2 regions of the Variovorax sp. AB1(2024) genome follow, and region 2 is predicted to be linked to the other one. Evidence: predicted binding sites of a transcription regulator. Region 2 holds the regulator's gene; the other holds the start of a gene.
The links. The regulator sigma-54, encoded in region 2, starts transcription at its own class of promoters, with help from an activator protein. The targets are predictions, from matches to a motif close to TGGCANGNAANCTGCTTT.

Region 1: the regulator sigma-54 is predicted to act here: its motif matches at 2,398-2,415, upstream of WIX39_RS13875 (nitrate regulatory protein).

The regions. Positions count from the first base shown of each region.
Region 1 is NZ_JBBHKP020000001.1:2,988,082-2,991,505, forward strand. It holds gene WIX39_RS13870 (CmpA/NrtA family ABC transporter substrate-binding protein) at 1-773, opposite strand, end outside; gene WIX39_RS13875 (nitrate regulatory protein) at 1,107-2,360, opposite strand; gene tsaD (tRNA (adenosine(37)-N6)-threonylcarbamoyltransferase complex transferase subunit TsaD) at 2,490-3,424, shown strand, end outside.
Region 2 is NZ_JBBHKP020000001.1:1,460,255-1,463,678, reverse strand. It holds gene WIX39_RS06985 (phospholipase D family protein) at 1-288, opposite strand, end outside; gene WIX39_RS06980 (RNA polymerase factor sigma-54) at 299-1,906, opposite strand; gene lptB (LPS export ABC transporter ATP-binding protein) at 1,927-2,721, opposite strand; gene lptA (lipopolysaccharide transport periplasmic protein LptA) at 2,718-3,424, opposite strand, start outside.

The sequences.
Region 1 (3,424 bases), 1.5 Mb from region 2:
TTCGGGTACTTCTTCGTGAACTCGGCGGTGCAGCCGAGCACCTTCTCGGGGTGGTCCTTCCAGATGTCCTGCGTGGTGATGGCCGTGATGCCGATGCCGTCCATGATGGCACGCTGGCCCCAGGGCTCGCCCACGCAGTAGCCGTCCATGTTGCCCACGCGCATGTTGGCCACCATCTGCGGCGGCGGCACGGTGATGTTCTTCACGTCCTTGAACGGATCGATGCCGGCCGATGCGAGCCAGTAGTAGAGCCACATGGCGTGCGTGCCGGTGGGGAAGGTCTGCGCGAAGGTGTATTCGCGCTTCTCGCTGGCGATGAGCTTGGCCAGCGAGGCGGCGTCGACCGCGCCCTTGTCGGAGAGCTTCTTCGACAGCGTGATGGCCTGGCCGTTGTTGTTCAGGGTCATGAGCACGGCCATGTCCTTCCTCGGGCCGCTCAGGCCCAGGTGCATGCCGTAGACCAGGCCGTAGAGCACGTGCGCCATGTCGATGTCGCCGTTGGAGAGCTTGTCGCGCACGCCGGCCCAGCTGGCTTCCTTGCTGGGCACGATCTTCACGCCGTACTTCTTGTCGATGCCCAGCACCGAGGCCATGACCACGCTGGCGCAGTCTGTCAGCGGGATGAAGCCGATCTTGACTTCTTCCTTCTCGGGCTTGTCGGAGCCTTGGGCCCAGACGGCCGCGCGCAGGGCGGGGTCGATGCCCACGGCGCCGATGGCGGCGGCTTGCAGGACGCGGCGTCGGCTGAGACGGGTTTTGAGCAGGTCGGTCATGTGGCGGGGCTCCGGTTGAAGGCAAACAAAAACAGCAAAGACAAAAACGAAAAGGCGTCCGCACCGCGCAGGGGCTGCTCGAAAACGAGCCCTTGCGGGATGGGGACGCCTTTGTCCGGTCGGTGGGTGGCACCCGCCGTTGGGTGCCGCCTGCCTGAAGACCCCTGGAGGTCTATGCGCTGGTTGCTTGCAAGCGGTGTGCCAGCCCTGCCGGGCGGTCTGCTGCTATCGGAAAAGTAGCTGGAACGTCTTGCGCTGCAAGGGCGAAGCGCCATCCGGACGGTGCACGGGCGGCAGGCACGGTTGTTGTGCGGCGCACCAAATTGAACGCCCTCAGCGGGGCGGCGGGGGCAGGTAGTCGGCCATCGCGAGCACCGACTCGGCCACTTCGACGAGCCGGCGGCCCTGGTTCATGGCGGTCTCGCGCAGCATCTTGTGCGCCTCCTGCTCGCTCATGCGCCGGTGCGCCATCAGCAGGCCCTTGGCGCGTTCCACGAGCTTGCGTTCATTGAGCGAGGCGCGCACGGTCTGCAGTTCGTCGCTCATGGCCTGCAGCCGCTGCGACTGCTCCTGCACCATGTCGAGCACCGAGCGCTCGAGGTGGCGGCCGAGTTGCGCGGGCGCGGCGGCCTGCGCGTCGGCGTCGTCGAAGAACAGCGCGGCGTCGGTCTCCGGCGCCAAGGTGTCGAGCACCTGCCGGTAGGCCTGGAGTTCGCTGCGGGCCCGGGCTGTCTTGTGGCTGCAGAGCGCGCGCAGGTCGGCTTCGAGCCGGTCTTCGACGGTGCGCATGGCGTCGATGCGGCGCGTGCAGCAGTCGAACCAGGCCTGGCCGAGTGCGGAGTCGGCGGGCGCGGAGGTGGCGCCCCTGCGGCGCATGCGCTCCAGCTCGGCCAGGGTGGCGTCGGACTGGCTCTCGCGCCAGAGGGCGAGCACCGCATCGCCGGAAAAGTCGACGAACACCTGGAAGCATCGTTCCTGCGATTCGATCAGGTGCTGCCACTGCAGGCGCCGGGTTTCGTCGCTGCGGCCCTGGGCCAGCGCGGCGGCGCCGAATGCGCGCTCCTGGCCGGCAAACTCCTTGCCCTGCATGAAGTTGAACATCGCCACCAGGAGGCGGGATATCTCGGGGTCGGTGGCGCCGTCGGCCGCCTCGAACACGACCGACAGCAGGCCGGCGATGAGCTTGACGAAGGCGGCGGTCGACTGCGACGGCTTGAGTTCGAGCGCATCGATGCGCCGGCGCAGGGCGGGCAGGGCGTCCAGCCCCGGCAGCACCCAGGCGATGCGGCTGAACAGCCGCGCGCCGTTGCCGGAGCCGACGCCGCGGTGATGCTCGGACTCGAGCTGGTCGAACCCGGCGCGCACTTCCTGCTCGAGCGCCAGGCATTCGGCGATCTGCGGGGCTCGCTGCTCGGCCAGGCGCACGCCGTGCGATGCAAGGAACACGTTCGACATGCCGCGCTCGCGCTGCAGCGCGTGCACCAGCCGCCCGATCACGCCGACCAGTTCGCTGGTGCGCGCGAGCTGGTCCAGCTCGTCGATTTCGCAGCGGCGGGCGGCGATCAGAAAACTCAGTCCGGACTTCATGGTGGGTGCGTTCGCCTGCGGGGGGGCTTGGGGGAGCACTGCAACATCCGTGCCTCTCGAGGGCCTCCCGCTCGCCTGCGCTTGCCCCTTCGCGGGCGACCGCGGCAGGCGCCACCTACACTCGGCGGCATGCTCTTGTTGGGAATCGAATCATCCTGCGATGAAACCGGCGTGGCGCTGGTGGAGTCGCACGGCAACGCGCTGCCGGTGTTGCGCTCGCATGCGCTGCACAGCCAGATCGCCATGCACCAGGCCTACGGGGGCGTGGTGCCCGAACTGGCCAGCCGCGACCACATCCGCCGCGTGCTGCCGCTGACCGAGTCGGTCATGGCCGAGGCCGGCCGCTCGCTCGGTGAAATCGACGTGGTGGCCTACACCCGCGGACCGGGCCTGGCGGGCGCGCTGCTCGTGGGCGCCGGCGTGGCCTGCGCGCTGGGCGTGGCGCTGGGCAAGCCGGTGCTGGGCGTGCATCACCTCGAAGGACACCTGCTGTCGCCGTTCCTGAGCGCCGATCCGCCGGAGTTTCCGTTCGTGGCGCTGCTGGTGTCCGGCGGCCATACGCAACTGATGCGGGTGGACGGCGTGGGGCGCTACGAGCTGCTGGGCGAGACCATCGACGACGCGGCCGGCGAGGCCTTCGACAAGAGCGCCAAGCTCATGGGCCTGCCTTACCCGGGCGGCCCGTGGCTCGCGAAGCTGGCCGAAGGCGGCAACCCGGCGGCGTTCAAGCTGCCGCGCCCGCTTCTGCACAGCGGTGATCTCGACTTTTCGTTCGCCGGCCTGAAGACGGCGGTGCTCACCCAGGCCAAGAAGCTCGGCGACCAGCTCGAGGCCGGCAAGGCCGACCTCGCGGCGTCCACGCAGGCGGCCATCGTCGAGGTGCTGCTGAAGAAGTCGCTCGCCGCGCTCGACCAGACCGGCCTGAAGCGGCTGGTGGTGGCGGGCGGCGTGGGGGCGAACAAGAACCTGCGCGAGCAACTCGATGCCGCATGCGCAAGGCGCAAGGTGCGGGTGCACTACCCCGAGCTGCACCTGTGCACCGACAACGGCGCCATGATCGCCAT
Region 2 (3,424 bases):
CTCGATCTGGTAGTACTGCACGTCCAGCGTGCGCTGGGCGCGGCGCGCCAGCTCGATGCGGGTGGCGAAGGCGAAGTCGCCGCCGGGCATCAGGCGAAAGCCGCTCAGGTCGGGGTCGGGCTGGGCCGCCATCGCGAGCTTGCCGAGCGCGGTGTCGGGCGACACGGCCATGGCCTTGGTGGGCGGGCGCGGCGCCTCGTCGGGCAGGGTGGCGCAGCCGCTGAACAGCAGCACGGCCAGCAAAGCGATCACCCAATGGCCCCAGCGCGACATCGGGAGACGGCTCATCGAAGGCTTTCTACAGGGCCTTGCGCAGGTTGGCGGGCGCAATGCGCAAGGCTTCGCGGTACTTGGCCACGGTGCGGCGCGCGCACTCGATGCCCTGCTCCTTCAGCATCTCGGAGATCTGGCTGTCCGACAGCGGCTTCTTGATGCTCTCGGAGCTCACGAACTGCTTGATCAGCGCGCGCACCGCCGTGCTCGACGCATTGCCGCCGGTCTCGGTGCCCAGCGCCGAGCCGAAGAAATACTTCAGCTCGACCGTGCCGAACGGCGTGGCCATGTACTTGGCGGTGGTCACGCGCGAGATGGTGGATTCGTGCAGGCCCAGTTCGTCCGCAATTTCGCGCAGCACCAGCGGGCGCATGGCCAGCTCGCCGTGCACGAAGTAGCTCTTCTGGCGCTCGACGATGGCGTTGCTCACGCGCAGGATGGTGTCGAAGCGCTGCTGGATGTTCTTGATGAACCAGCGCGCCTCCTGCAGCCGCTGCGACAGCGCCTGGCTGCCCTCGCCCTTGTGCGACTTGAGCGCGCCGGCATAGATGTCGTGCACGCGCAGGCGCGGCATGACCTCGGGATTCAGCATGACGCGGAACTTGACGTTGGTGCCGCGTCCGGTCTTGGTGACGATCACGTCGGGAATGACGATGTTGCGCTCGACGTCGACGAAACGGCGCCCCGGCTTGGGCTCCAGCCGCGCAATGACCTGCAGCGCCGAGCGCACCAGCTCTTCGCTGCTGCGGGTGAGCGTGGCCAGGCGCTTGAAGTCGCGCCGCGCGAGCAGTTCCATCGGCTGCTTGCAGATGGCGATCGCGGTCTTGTAGACCTGTGCCTGCTCTTCGTCTTCGTCGTCGTCCTCGGCGGCCAGCGCGCGCAGCTGGATGCTCAGGCATTCGCCGAGGTCGCGCGCCCCCACGCCCACCGGCTCCAGGCTCTGCAGCAGGCCGAGCGCCACCTGGAAGTGGTGCACCAGGTCGTCGAACTGGTCGTTGTCGTCGCCGGCCAGGCCCGAGGCCAGCGCAGGCAGGGAGTCTTCGAGGTAGCCGTCGTCGTTGAGCGACTCGATCAGGAAGCGCAGCGCGGCGCTGTCGTTCTCGCTCAGGCGCAGGCTCAGCGCCTGGCGGTGCAGGAACGACTGCAGCGATTCCTGGCTGCGCGCGAGTTCGGTGGCGTCGGCGCGTTCGTCGTCGCCCAGGTTGTTCTGGCGCGCGGGAGCGTCGCTGCCCCACTCGCTGTCGTCGGGCGCCATGTCGACGGTGCCGTCGCCTTCCCAGTCGGGCTCGCGCTCGGCGATCTCGGCGGCGGGGCCGTCGGAGTCGGCCGTGGTGGTGGTGGCGGTCTCGGTCGAGGCGGTGGAGGTGCTGGCGGGCGGCGGGGTGAAGTCGCTCTCGCCGTCGCCGCCGTCACTGCCGTCATCGCGCGCAGCGGGGGCGTCGGCGGTGTCGAGCCCGAACTCCTCGCGCGCCGCTTCTTCCGCGGTGCGCTCGAGGAAGGGGTTCTCGTCGAGCATCTGCTCCACTTCCTGGCTCAGTTCGAGCGTGGAGAGTTGGAGCAGCCTGATCGACTGCTGCAGCTGGGGCGTCAACGCCAAGTGCTGCGAGACGCGAAGGGACAGCCCTTGCTTCATGTGGAGAACCCGACCCTTCCTTACATACGGAAGTGTTCGCCTAGGTACACCCTGCGTACCTCGGCGTTGTCGACGATCTCCGAGGGCGTACCTTGTGCCAGCACATGCCCGTCGCTGATGATGAACGCGTGATCGCAGATGCCCAGCGTTTCGCGCACGTTGTGGTCGGTGATGAGCACGCCGATGCCGCGCTCTTTCAGGAAGCTGATGATCCGCTGGATTTCGATGACGGCGATCGGGTCGATGCCGGCGAAGGGTTCGTCCAGCAGGATGAAGCGCGGCTGGGTGGCCAGGGCGCGTGCGATCTCGACGCGGCGTCGCTCGCCGCCCGACAGCGCCAACGCCGGCGAATCGCGCAGGTGGTCGACGCGCAGGTCGGCCAGCAGTTCGGACAGGCGCTCTTCCATGTGCTGCTTGGACAGCGGCGCGAGCTTGCCGCTCGCGTCGGGCTCGTGCTGCAGTTCGAGCACGGCGCGCACGTTTTCCTCCACCGTGAGCTTGCGGAAGATCGAGGCTTCCTGCGGCAGGTAGCTCAGGCCCATGCGCGCGCGGCGGTGGATGGGCATGTGGGCGATGGGCTCGCCGTCGATGGTGATCTCGCCCGCGTCGGCGCGCACCAGCCCGACGATCATGTAGAACGAGGTGGTCTTGCCGGCGCCGTTGGGGCCGAGCAGCCCGACGACTTCACCCTTCTGCACGTCGAGCGAGACGTCCTTCACGACCGTGCGGCTGCCGTAGCTCTTCTTCAGGCCGCGCGCCACCAGGCGACTGCCCGGTGCGCCGTTGGCTTCCTGGGTTCCAGCGGTTTCGATCACTTGCGGGTTTCTCCATCGCCACCGAGCGTGGTGGTCGAGCGCAGGCCCGTGCCGGGCGCGGGCGTGGACGCTGCCGGCGCGGCCGGCTTGGCCCCGGCCGGTGCGCCGGGCGCGGGCGCCGTGGCGGCCTTGGGTGTCAGGATGGTCTTGACGCGGCCGCTCGGGGACGACGCGTTGACCGCGGTGTTCGGCGGCACGGTGGAACCGTTGACCGTGTAGGTGTCGTTGCTCTGGTCGTAGACGATCAGGGCGCCGGTGCTCACGTCGTTCGGCGTGGAACCGAGCAGGCGGCGCATTTCCGCGTTGCGGATGAACTTGACGTTGTCGGCACGGCTGTCGTACTCGATGACTTCGGACTCGCCCTCGATCCACTCGTCGGGGGCGTTGCGCTTCTGCTTGTAATAGGCCCGCTTGCCGGGTGCCGCCGTGACCACGCCGTACTGGTAGCCCTCGGCGTCCTGGCGGACATCGAGCCGCGCGCCGCGGATGATGATCGTGCCTTTTGTTACCAGCACGTTGCCCGTGAACACGCTGGTCTGCTTGAGGTCGTCGTAGCGCATGGCATCCGACTCGATGTTCATCGGCTTGCTGCGGTCGGCGGTCTCGGCCAGGGCGCCCGAGGCAAGGCCGGCCAGCAGCAACGCGGCGGCGGCCAGGCGGCCGACGCGACGCAGGAAGGGAGTGGTGGAGTAAGAATGCAATG